DNA from 3 places in the Propionispora vibrioides genome. Region 3 is predicted to be linked to each of the others. Evidence: riboswitches for the same ligand, from Rfam matches in the RefSeq annotation. Region 3 holds a riboswitch; each other region holds the start of a gene.
What was found. A riboswitch is a leader RNA that binds a small molecule or an ion and turns the genes downstream of it on or off. The one in region 3 is predicted to bind lysine.
Positions count from the first base shown of each region.

Region 1: another riboswitch for lysine. It lies ahead of BMW43_RS02935 (diaminopimelate decarboxylase family protein); the one in region 3 lies ahead of dapB (4-hydroxy-tetrahydrodipicolinate reductase).
Region 2: another riboswitch for lysine. It lies ahead of BMW43_RS07875 (amino acid permease); the one in region 3 lies ahead of dapB (4-hydroxy-tetrahydrodipicolinate reductase).

Region 1 is NZ_FODY01000002.1:220,927-225,211, forward strand. Features, by position in the region: gene BMW43_RS02925 (Fe-S-containing hydro-lyase) at 1-122, opposite strand, end outside; gene BMW43_RS02930 (fumarate hydratase) at 138-980, opposite strand; gene BMW43_RS02935 (diaminopimelate decarboxylase family protein) at 1,497-2,741, opposite strand; lysine riboswitch at 2,852-3,026, opposite strand; gene BMW43_RS02940 (metallophosphoesterase) at 3,085-3,564, opposite strand; gene BMW43_RS02945 (XTP/dITP diphosphatase) at 3,561-4,151, opposite strand; gene rph (ribonuclease PH) at 4,148-4,285, opposite strand, start outside.
Region 2 is NZ_FODY01000007.1:92,309-96,593, forward strand. Features, by position in the region: gene BMW43_RS07875 (amino acid permease) at 425-1,840, opposite strand; lysine riboswitch at 1,975-2,153, opposite strand; gene BMW43_RS07880 (amino acid permease) at 2,269-3,651, opposite strand; gene BMW43_RS07885 (sensor domain-containing diguanylate cyclase/phosphohydrolase) at 4,120-4,285, opposite strand, start outside.
Region 3 is NZ_FODY01000005.1:111,162-115,446, reverse strand. Features, by position in the region: gene dut (dUTP diphosphatase) at 1-156, shown strand, start outside; gene BMW43_RS06160 (hypothetical protein) at 518-829, shown strand; gene BMW43_RS06155 (YlmC/YmxH family sporulation protein) at 844-1,131, shown strand; gene BMW43_RS06150 (hypothetical protein) at 1,210-1,923, shown strand; lysine riboswitch at 2,095-2,272, shown strand; gene dapB (4-hydroxy-tetrahydrodipicolinate reductase) at 2,401-3,195, shown strand; gene BMW43_RS06140 (aspartate-semialdehyde dehydrogenase) at 3,411-4,285, shown strand, end outside.

The DNA.
Region 1 (4,285 bases), on a different contig from region 3:
GTTTTATGCGCTGCATCGCGGGCACTGAAGATCGTTCCCGTAATCAGTACACTGTCGCCTGCTTTCAGTTTGCGGGACTGCTCTTCCGTCAACGGAGTAGTAATACGAATTTTTTCTTTCATCTTACAGCACCTCCTCTACAGTTCAATCTCAGCATGCCGTGTAGCATGACAGCTAATATTTACAGAAACGGGCAGACCGGCAATATGAGTCGGATACCACTCAATATTAACAGCCAGTGCGGTGGTCGTTCCGCCAAGCTGCGGCCCAATACCGATTTTATTAATTGATTCAAGCAGTTCTTCTTCCAGTTTAGCGTATTCCGGATGCTCGTTGCGTTTACTGATGGAACGGACCAGCGCCTTTTTCGACAGCAATGCCGCTTTTTCCATCGTTCCGCCGATTCCCACACCGACGACAATCGGTGGACACGGATTTTCTCCGGCGTGGATAATGGTATCTAAAACCACCTTTTTCACGCCTTCCACACCATCGGCTGGCACAAGCATTTTTAAAGCACTTTTGTTTTCACTGCCAAAGCCTTTCGGCGCCAGTTTAATTTTTACCTTGTCACCGGGAACAATGGACGTGTGAAGTACTGCAGGTGTATTATTCGTAGTATTTTTGCGATTAAAGAGCGGTTCCGCCACAACGGATTTACGAAGATACCCCTCGGTGTACCCTTTGGCTACACCAGCATTCACCGCGTCCTCCAAACAGCCGCCGGTAAAATGGACATCCTGTCCAATTTCCATAAAAATGACCGTCATGCCAGTATCTTGGCAGATCGGCCTGTCCTCATTTTTGGCAATGTCGGCATTCTTAATAATTTGACCGATAATGTCTTTTCCCAGCGGAGATTCTTCGGTTTGCTGTCCCTTTACCAGTGCGCTGTAAACATCTTCCGGCAGATAATAGCAAGCCTCCATACACATCTTGGCTATTGCCTGCGTAATTTGGTCAACCTCGAGCGTGCGCATCCAATACCCCCCGTTATTTTTTATTTGTACGTTAACTTGGTCTATCGGCTTATCCTACCCTATTAGATGGATTTTCTGCAAGTTCATATTTTCACTCACATAGGTAACCTACCGTTAACCAGTACAATCTACGCTTTAGTATACCATAGATAAATTGGTTTGCCAATTATCTACATAAAACAGTAAACAATTTATTGTTCTGTTCTGAACAAAAAAAACAAGCAAACTCTTGGCAATATTATCGGATTTTTTAGGACTGTCTATTCGTAAAGCGATCGGAATCCCACAGTTCTTTCCTAGGGCGTGTCTGAGAGCTAACGGAATGTTCCGTGGCGAGTAATTTTTGCGCCAGACAAGGCAACATTTTGAAGGAATAGTGGGCCCTATTGCAAAAAATGTTAACGAAGTATGGTGTAAAAATTACCGTCAGGGGGCGTTTCGGATGGTTTTCAGGCATGCCCTAATAAAAGATAAAAAGTAGTGCCGAGAATCTCGTTCTCAACACTACTCTCTGTTTTAAAACTCTAGCGTTGCAAAATAATCTTCAATTGTTTCGGCGCGGCGAATCAATTTCACACTGCGGTCCGGCCGCAGCAGCAACTCAGCGGAGCGAAGCTTTCCATTATAATTGAAGCCCATAGCGTGCCCATGGGCACCGGCATCATGAATTACCACGACATCGCCGATATCAATCATTGGCAGCTTGCGGTTAATGGCAAACTTATCATTATTTTCGCAAAGCGAGCCGGTTACGTCGTAAATATACCCTTTCGGCCAGTCTTCCTTGCCGACTACCGAAATATGATGATAGGCCCCATAAAGTCCGGGACGCATCAGGTTGGCCATGCAGGCATCAAGTCCGACATAATTTTTGTAGATTTCCTTTTTATGCAAAACGGTGGATACCAGATAACCATAAGGACCGGTAACCATACGGCCGCATTCCATCGCCAGTTTTAAAGGATGCAGTCCGTTAGCCACGATCTTTTCCTCATACGCCTGCTTGATACCCTGGCCCAGACGTTCAAGATCGACTGCTTCCTGCTCCGGCCGGTACGGAATACCGATACCGCCGCCGAAATTGACAAACTCTATGCGGATACCCAATGACCGGTTGACTTCCAACACTAGATCGAACATCATATGAGCGGTTTCAATAAAGAAATTATGATCAAGTTCATTGGAAGCAACCATGGTATGAAGGCCAAAGCGTTTTACCCCTTTTTCCTTCACAATGGCCAGGGCCGACAGTAATTGTTTTCTGGTCAGTCCGTATTTGGATTCCTCCGGATTGCCGATGATAGCATTGCCGCCTTCCCGGAGCGGGCCCGGATTATAGCGGAAGCAAAGCACCTCTGGGATGCCGGCATGTCTTTCCAGATAATCGATATGACTGATATCGTCCAGATTGATCACGGCACCCATTTCACGGGCTTTCTTAAATTCAATGGCCGGCGTATCATTGGAGGTAAGGATAATCTCTTCTCCCTGCAGCCCGGCTCTTTCCGCCAGCAAAAGTTCCGCCAGCGAACTGCAGTCGGCCCCAACGCCTTCTTCCCGCAAAACTTCCATAATGGAAGGATTGGGAGTCGCTTTTACGGCAAAATACTCCTTAAATTCAGGCGCCCAGGCAAAGGCGTTCAATAAAGCGCGCACATTGTCCCGGATAGCCTGTTCATCATAAATATGAAAAGGCGTTTTATATTCCTCAATAATCCTGTGAATTTCATCTTTAGAAAATGGTAGTTTCTTTTCCGCCATGTTAAAACCTCCTCAATATAGTTGGACAAGAAGCCGCCATAAAACACAAAAAGCGACTTGCGTACAATCTCACAAATCGCTGAAATGGTAAAGGAAGTTTTACCCACGTGCAAGATAGTAGCGCTCCCCTTGATATCCATCAAGCGACAGTCCGGTATTTCTTAAACACAAGACCAGCGGCAATCCCTGGCAAGACTGCAGCTTCGGCGGCTATCCCTTTCCCTGGCTTCACAGTTCGCCAGACTCCGTCAGGTACTATTGATAGACCGCACCTCTACCACAAAATAATATAAACTTGTAATTTATCATACAGGATATGCCTATATCCTGTCAATATATATTCTTATCTGATATCAATGATCTGAGCCGTAACCTTGCCCTGATCAATCACAAGCAGGGCGCAAGTCGGTACGTTGCCCCGCGGAAAGCCGGCGCTTCCCGGGTTTAAAACCAGCAAGTCGCCTTCCCAGGTAATATCGGGGATATGGCTGTGCCCGTAAATAACAATATCGACCGCAAGATTATGGGCCTTTTCAATCAGCTCCCGTGTGCCGTATTTTACTTCATAACGATGACCGTGAGTCAGCCAAATGCTTTTTCCCTCCACGGTTAAAAATTCATCTAACTTGGCGGTAGCATGATAACCGTCGCAATTTCCCGCCGCCGCCACCACCGGCACCGTTGTTAAGCCTTCAAAAAAGCGGATGTCCTGACTGTTATCCCCGGCATGAAGCCATAAATCCATATCCGGCAACGCTTTTACCGCTTGGTTAACCATAATGCCCCGGCCATGGGTATCGCTGATAACGCCGATCTTTTTCATGACATATATCCCGCCATCTTATCCACCATATGCCGTACAGCCATGCCGCGGTGACTGATTTTATTTTTTTCTTCCAAGGAAATTTCAGCCATGCTCTTGTTTAAAGCCGGGATAAAAAACAAGGGATCATAGCCAAAGCCGCCCGTTCCCCGCGGCGCCTGAAGAAGTACTCCCTCACAATAGCCTTCGGTCGTCAAAAGCGTGTCATCGGTATCCAAAAAAGCCAGTACACAGCAAAACCGCGCTTGACGGTCAGTTATCCGCTGCATAGCGGCCAGCAGCTTTTCGTTATTTTGGGTATCTGAAGCCTGTTCTCCGGCATACCGGGCGGAAAGTACCCCCGGTGCTCCGTTTAAAGCAGCCACTGCCAGCCCCGAATCGTCGGCCAGGCAGGCCTTTTTCGTATATTCCTGATAATGCCGCGCTTTTAGCACCGCATTCTCGGCAAACGTGCTGCCTGTTTCCACTGCCTCCGGAATACGGTCAAAGTCGGCCAAGGAAAGCACGGTAACCGGCAAATGAGCCAAGGCTTTCTTAAACTCGGCGACCTTCCCTTTATTATAGCTGGCAATCACTATCTCTTTCACGGTTCACGCCCTACCTTCCAGGCCAGCGGCCCCAGAATGTCCTTTTGGTAATCAATCAATGCATGGATGCCTTTTTCACCGTAATTCAGCATTTCATTCAACTGCTGGCGGCTGAAATCGCTTTTTTCTCCCGT
Region 2 (4,285 bases), on a different contig from region 3:
CCCTTTTCCTGTGATCAGCAGGACTGGTCTCCGGTCCGACCGAAGCTCTCGTCCTTATTTATCCGATGACTAACCCGCTCTAAGACTCCCGCTCTACAAGCGGGAGTCTTAGAGCGGGTTAGTCCCTGGATAATTTCGGCTACAACTCAGGCGGCGTCCAAACGCCGTCTGAATTAAGTCTCCATTTATCCGATCAGAAAGACTGTCCCTTCCGATCATACAAAAAACGAGACCTTTAGTATGACACTAGGCCATACTAAAGGTCTCGCTAATTGACGGTAAGCCAACAAACAGAGCCAGACGGGAAACCGCCAGTATGTTGACTCTGTTTCCAAGAGCTACTCCCCTTTAGAAACTATCTTATGATTTTTATATTCTATACCATAAACGGCTTCACGTCAACCGTTTTGCGGCAAAAGGCCTGTTATTCCGCAGCGGGAGCTACGGCAGCCCTTTTTTTCAGGAAAATTTCATGGAACAGGTAAATGGCTGCCAGCAATGGAAAGCCGGTATACAGCACGATACGCTGGGATTCGTCGAAGTACAGACTGATAATGACGACCATGTTCAGCCCGATGGCCAGCATCGGTACCAGCGGATAGCAGGGCGTCCGGAATACCAGTTCCTTCACCGAACCGCCTGCCGCCAGAAATTTCTTGCGGAAATTCATCTGGCACCAGCCAATAATAACCCAGATCAGGCAGCCGGTCAGGCCGGTACTGGCCATTAGCCACAGATAGACGGTGTCTGCCGCATATTCACTGGTCAGCAGCGACAGGCATGCCAGAATCAGCGTAGCAATAACGCCGTAAAAAGGAACACCGTTGCGGTTCAGTTGACCAAGAAAGCGGGGTGCCAGACCTTCCTGGGCCATTGACCACAATAACCGCGAACAGGCGTAAAGGGCGGAATTGCCGGCCGATAATGCCGAAGTAAGCACCACAAAGCTCATAATATCCTGAGCGATGGGAATGCCAATGCGTCCGAACACGTGAGCAAAGGGACTTTCCAATACGCCGGCTTCCTGCCAGGGAATCGTTCCGGCCAGAATAATCATCGCCAAAATGTAGAAAATCATAATCCTGTAGGTAATGCCGCGAATGACACGGGGCACGTTTTTGCCCGGTTCCTTGCATTCGCCTGCCGCAATGCCCACCAGTTCAGCTCCCTGAAAGGAGTAGGAAACGGCAATCATCGTCAGAAACACCGCCGAAAACCCATTGGGGAAAATACCGCCGCCGGTATTGAAATTGCTGAGTCCAATAGCCCCTTCATGACCGGTAAAACCGAACATCAGGCCGGCTCCGGCAACAATGAAAGTCACAATAGCGGCAACCTTGATGCCGGCAAACCAGAACTCAGCCTCGCCGTAGGCCTTGACGGAAATAACATTCAATAAAGCCAGTCCCAGTGCAAAAATGCCGCTCCACACCCAGGTGTCGACCTGGGGAAACCAGTTATGCATGATAATTCCGGCCGCCGTAAAATCGGCAGCAATGCAGACCGCCCAGTTAATCCAGTACAGCCAACCGGTGGTAAAGCCTACGCCAGGCGAAATAAACTGGGACGCATAGCTTTGAAACGAGCCGGAAACCGGCATAGCCACCGAAAGCTCCGCCAGACAGAGCAGCACCATATACATAACAAAGCCGCCAAACAAATATCCGATGATGGCACCAGCCGGGCCGGCCTGGCTGATCGTCTGTCCCGAACCTAAAAACAAGCCGGTGCCGATCGTCCCGCCAATGGAAATCATCATCAAATGGCGCGATTTCATCTCCCGCTTTAGTTCCGGTTTGGCCGGGCAAAGCTCTTTCAAAATATCTTCCTGCTTATACATATAATACCTCCTAGTCTTAATGACCTGCAGCCTACCCGCCATAACCGATTCCTTCCGCTCACACACAAAAAAAAACGGTCGTGAGCCATCTCACAACCGTACGATTACCGCATAAACCAGCGCAGTAAAACTTTCTGTGAGATAGCGCTTCATCCAATGGTGGGAAACCCGGATGACAGTGTTGTATTTATTCAATACAACCCCAGCAGCCGCCCTGGCCAGGGCACGGCCGCTTCGGCGGGTATTCCTCCCCTGCAGTTTATCGCCAGCCAGCTCACTGCAGTTTCATAATCCCCGCACCTCTATCTGATCACCGTATTAAACTAACTTTTATTATACTTGATCACCTGTATTTTAGGAAGAGACTTTTACGTTTTTGTGCTAAAAATAAAAACAAATTCCGGACTTTGTACACTAAATTGCTATTTTTAATAGTTTCGTACAGGCTCACTTTGCCGTTTGGCCTTTACCTGATAACCGATGTACAGGCAAAGCAGCCAGGCCGGTGCGATATAGAGCGAATACCGCATATCGGGAATTAAAGCCATGATGACTAAAATGGAGGCCAGAAAAGCCAGGCTGATATAGGACGAAAAGGGATACAAGGGCAGCTTGTAGGTCAGTACCACTTTTTCGGCCTCTTTTTGCTGCCGGAATTTAAGCTGTACCAACAGGATCATAGCCCAGTTGATGATAATGGCGATAGTCGCCACAGCCATTAAATACAAAAACACCCGGTCCGGATCGATATAGCTGAGTAAAACGGCAAACAGCGTAACGCCTGACGATACCAAAATGGCAGCTACCGGAACACCGGAGGTATTCAATTTGGCGAACAGCCGCGGGGCATTTCCCTGCAGGGCCAGACCGTACAACATCCGGCCATTGCTGTATAGTGCACTGTTATAGGTGGACAGGGCAGCCGTCAGCACAACTGCGTTCAACAAATGGGCTGCAGCCGGAATACCCACATGGGTAAAGATTTGCACAAAAGGGCTGCCTTGAGTCCCCATTTCATTCCAGGGGAAAATAGCCAAAATAACGGTCAACGCTCCGACGTAGAATAATAAAATCCGCCAAACCACCTGATTGATTGCCTGAGGGATGGACTTCTTCGGGTTTTCCGCTTCACCGGCGGTAATACCGATCAGTTCCACGCCGCCAAAAGAAAACATGGCCATGACCAACGATAAAATAACGCCGTAAACACCGTTAGGCAAAAAGCCGCCATGCTGCCAGAGATTACCCAGACCAATCGGCACGCCGCCGTGGCCAAAGCCGAAAACAATAATAGCTACACCAAACACAATCATGCCGACAATAGCCAGCACCTTGATAATGGCAAACCAAAACTCAAACTCGCCGAAGGCTTTCACATGAATGAGATTGATGGCGGTAATTGCCACCAGGCAGACCAGCGCCGATACCCAGATGGGGATATCCGGCAGCCAGTAATTCACATAAGTGCCGACAACGGCAAGCTCCGCCATACTGACTACAATATAGTTGAACCAGTAATTCCAGCCACCAATAAACCCGGGCAGCTCACCCCAGTATTGGTAGGCATACTGACTGAAGGAACCCGATACCGGCTGTTCCACCGACATCTCACCCAAGGCCCGCATGATAAAGAAAATAATGATGCCGCCGATTAAGTACGATACCGTAATGGCCGGTCCCGCCAGCTTGATGACTGAGGCCGAGCCGTAAAACAAGCCTGTGCCGATGGCGCCGCCCAGCGCAATCATCTGAATATGACGGTTTTTAAGACCCCGCTGAATGTTTCCTTCCTCCGCATTAGGATGGTTCATGCTTACTTCACTCCACTTCCGTTACTTTTTTCTCCCAACTTATTTACACTCAGTAAATTATACATAACTATGTCCTCTGTGTAAAGTACACAATCACCCTATTTAACGCTGTTATCCCTGTCTACTGGCGACAGACATAGAAAAACATACCGCATACACAGCCGATCCGGCGCCTATTATCTGATTTTTTCAGCCGCCCACTGTGTTCTCCCGGAAAACACAACCGTCCGGCAATCCAGTTGCTAATCCGAACCGAAAAAACATAAAAACGGGCTGATCGCGCCGCTTTCGCGCGCCCAGCCCGCCTTATTATAAGCTATAAGCATTCCATTTAGCCTGTCCCAAGGAGTTTTCTCCGTCCTGTGTCGTTATTGTCAACCGGCCTACTCCGGTATACCTCTTTCCTTGGCCTTTGCCCTACGGGAAATCTGCTCGTCATCATCCTACAGGATTAGAGCTGATACGGTACTAGATCACTTTTTTCCTCTCCCGCATAAAGCGGACAAACTGCTCGGTTAGCTGCGGATCAAACTGGCCGCCGCTGCCTGTTTCAACATGAGCCACGCCCTGCGCCCTGGTCATAACAGCGCCATAGGGACGTTCATGAGTAACGGTGTCAAATACATCGATCAGC
Region 3 (4,285 bases):
ATTTTCATTGCCGTGCGCAACGACAGTGACAGTCCGGTACGGATTGAGCGGGGCGAACGGATTGCCCAGGGGATTTTTTATAAATACTTAACGGCAGATCATGATACGGAGCCGGCCGGCCAGCGTGCCGGCGGCTTCGGCAGCACGGGCCGGTAGGGTTCATTGTGAAAGGGGCTGTTGCGTTCAAAAGCAACAGCCTGTTTTGGTTTCCTGTTCGGCCTTTTCCGGAAACATACGTTCCGCAGGATGAAAAATTGCCGGCTTACGTTAAGAAATCCATTTGTTTGAGCGAAGCGAGTTTATGGATTTTAGTAAGCCGGCAATTTTTCAAGTATGTTGGAGGACAGGCCTAGCCCTTTTGGTTCTTTTGGGGCAATGCCAAAAGAACGATAAGTTATTTTTTCACATATACAGGCTGTTATAAATAAACAAATCATTTGGCGACAGCCCTTTTTCTATACATATTTTTTTATGCTCCGCCATACGATGTAAGGACACTGGCAGTGGAGGTGCGGGGTTGATTAGCTTGCTTATTTTCTTTACACTGGCGCTTATGCTGCCTGTATCCATCTGGCTGCGCATGTGCTGGCTGCGGCAGCAGGCCGGCAAGGTGGAACCCAAGGCATCCCCTTTGTCGCTGGCTGTGCAGGAGCTGCTGGCGGCGGCTGGCGGCATTTATCTGTCGCTCATTATGTTGCTTTCGTTTTTAAAGATTGATGTTCCGGAAAAGATCCTGTTGCTGGGCGTTGCTATGGACCCGCTGCCTTGTCTGGCCATCGGCCTGGCCATCGTGCAGCCCCTGGTTATGCGCCTTTTTAACAAGAATTAGGAGTGAAAGAAAATATGAGGTTAAGTGAATTATCGGGAAAAGAAGTCATCAATATCGGTGACGGAGCGCGGCTGGGAGTCATTAACGAGTGTGAGCTTACGTTTGATGCCAGGACCGGAGAGATTGACTCCATGATTCTGCCGGTGAGTCAGAGCTTTTTGCATTTTTTAAGTGATACGAAGGTTTCCGCCATTCCCTGGGACAGTGTTAAAAAAATTGGCGACGATGTCATAATCATTGAGTTGCAGCAGGCGGGAGAAGTATCGAATTCCCGCATGTTTCGTCGAGCCGGCAATACATAGTAAGCGGCGGAATGGACAAACTAACATGGTAGAATTGGATTTTGTCCAATTCATACTTCAATGTTAGGAGGTCTGTTTATGAACAATTCCGGAAGCAACCAGTCTTCTACGCAACAAACTGCCAACAGTGCAGTCGTTAACAGTTACGCCGGCGCTTCCTCAGGCAGCGGCCAGAACGCCGCCGGTGCGCAGGGACAGGCAACAAACGGCATGCAGGCACAAAATGCCTCACAGAATCAAACAGCTACCTCAAGCAGCAGTCAGAATGCCGGTGCGTCAAACAGCACCCAGTCTTCGCAAGCTGCCGGTAAAGGAACGAAAAGTGTCGTTGGGGTATTTAAGTCACGCAGTAGCGCCGAGCAGGCTGCTCAGCAATTGCGTCAACAGGGTTTTACCACTGAAGAGATCAATCTGGTCAGCAAAAAGCAGGAAGGAGAAGGCAAAACCGAATATTATAACGATGATATTACCGACGGTGCTTTGACGGGCGGCACCATTGGCGGTATTGGCGGTCTGCTACTGGGTGCCGGGGCTATGGCTATTCCGGGGATTGGTCCGGTCATCGCCGCCGGTCCGATTGCGGCAGCCATCAGTGGTGTTGTGGCTGGCGGTATTGCCGGCGGCCTGATTGATTGGGGCATTCCGGCTGAGGCTAGTCACCGGTATGAGGAAAGTGTGGCCCAGGGCAATACGCTGGCCGTTATCCGCGCCGACGCTGCCAAGGTAAATGCCGCCGCACAGGTATTGCGGCAAAACGGGGCCAGTGAAGTGGAAAGTCACAATACCAAATAGTGATTGTAAAATCTGGAACTGACTAAACGGTTCCAGCGGTTAACTCGCCTTTACTCCGTAGGAGTAAAGGCGAGTTAAGCGGCGGTCGGTGATTTTTTTCGCAAAAAGATTGACACTGATGGAACGCTTAGTATACAATGTACGTAAAATAAATAGACCTCATCCTGCGCGGGGTGGAGTAGAGGTGCGAACAAGATGAGTACTTTCAGCTAGAGTGGTGTCGATGATCTGAAAGGAAAGGGTTGTTTGCCGAAGTATAGCAAGGCGGCCAAGCCTTGTATACTGGTCTTACATCGAATAGGTTTAAGACTGTCACCAAAGTGGTATTTGGTGGAGCGCTATCTCAAATCGACGGCAGGGGATATTCTTTTGTTATATTTCCTGATGTCATGGTTTTGGCTGTCTAATCACAAATAAGACAGCCGGTGAGATAAGCATTCACCGGCTGTCTTTTATTATTTTAGGAGGTGGACTTTTGTGATTAGAGTAATGGTGTGCGGCGCATACGGCAAAATGGGCCGTGAAGTGTTGAAGGCTGTATATAATGACAAGGAATTGGAACTGGTCGGTGCTATGGATGTGAACTCCAGCTTTGCCGATGCCGGCGAACTGATCGGTATAGGCAAGATCGGCGTCACGGTAGGCAAGGATTTACAGACGGTTATCAGCGAGACCAAACCGCAGGTTATGGTTGATTTTACTAATCCCGCCGCAGTGATGCCCAACATTCGCACAGCTATTACTTGTGGCGTAAGTCCTGTTGTGGGCACAACCGGTTTATCAGCGGATGATTTGGCAGAAGTAGGGCGGTTATGCAGCGATAAAAAGGTCAACGCGTTGATTGCGCCTAACTTTGCCATCGGGGCTGTATTGATGATGAAAATGGCGCAGGACGCGGCAAAATATCTTCCTCATGTGGAAATTATCGAGCTGCATCATGATCAGAAGCTGGATGCTCCCTCCGGTACGGCGCTGCGGACGGCCCAGTTGATTGCCGAAAAGCGGGGTTTCTTAAAACAGGGCCATCCGAACGAAGAGGAAAAACTGGCCGGTGCCCGAGGCAGTGAACTGGAGGGTATCCGTATCCATAGCGTCAGACTGCCTGGCTATGTCGCCCACCAGGAGGTTATTTTCGGTGGCTTGGGGCAGACTTTGACCATCCGTCATGATTCGATCTCCCGTGAGTCGTTCATGCCCGGCGTGGTGCTTGCCTGCAAGCGGGTACTTACTATCACGGGCCTGGTTTGCGGCCTGGAGAACATTTTGGACTAATGCATAATATGGTGAGTATGAACGGTGCTAGGGCGTGTCTTCAAACTAACGGAATGATCCATGGCGAGTGATTTTTGCGCCAGACGAGATAAAATTTTGCAGGAATAGCGGCCCCTATTTCCAAAAATTTTAGCGAAGTATGGCACAAAAAGCGCTGTCAGGGAGCGTTTCGGATAGTTTAAAGACACGCACTACAGGAAAAGGAGCGATTGGGAATGAAAAAATATAATGTTGCAATACTCGGGGCTACTGGCGCAGTAGGCAAGGAATTTCTGGAACTGATTGAAGAGCGTAATTTTCCGTTTGCCGAATTGAAGCTGTTGGCTTCCTCCCGTTCGGCAGGTAAAAAAATCGACTTTATGGGAAAAACTTATACTGTGGAAGAAGCCAAACCGGAATCATTTGACAATGTACAGATTGCTTTGTTTGCCGGCGGTGCGGCGAGCAAGACTCTGGCACCCGAGGCTGTAAAGCGTGGTGCCGTCGTCATCGACAATTCCAGCGCCTTTCGCATGGACCCGAAGGTGCCCTTGGTCATTCCCGAGGTGAATCCTGAGGCGATCAAGGAACATCAGGGCATTATCGCCAATCCGAACTGTTCTACCATTATTATGCTGATGGCATTAAAGCCGATTTATGACAAAGCGAAGATCAAACGGGTCGTGGTATCGACCTATCAGGCCGTTTCCGGTGCCGGGAAAGAAGCGATTGATGAACTGGAAAATCAGGTGGTTGCCCATATCCAACGGGCACCGGTCGAAGCCAACATCCTGCCCGGCGCCAGCCTGCCGAAGCATTACCAAATCGCTTTTAATCTGTTGCCGCAGATTGATGTGTTCGTTGACGGCGATTATACCAAGGAAGAGATGAAAATGGTTCATGAGACACACAAAATTCTGGGTGACCATACCATCGGCATTTCGCCCACGGCTGTGCGGGTCCCGGTGTTCCGCAGTCATTCCGAGTCGATTAATCTGGAACTGGCAGAGCCGTTGTCGGCCCAGGAGGCCCGGGAATTGTTGAGCGCTTTCCCCGGTGTTGTGGTGGAGGATGCGCCGGCAGATATGGTATATCCTATGCCGCTGCTTAC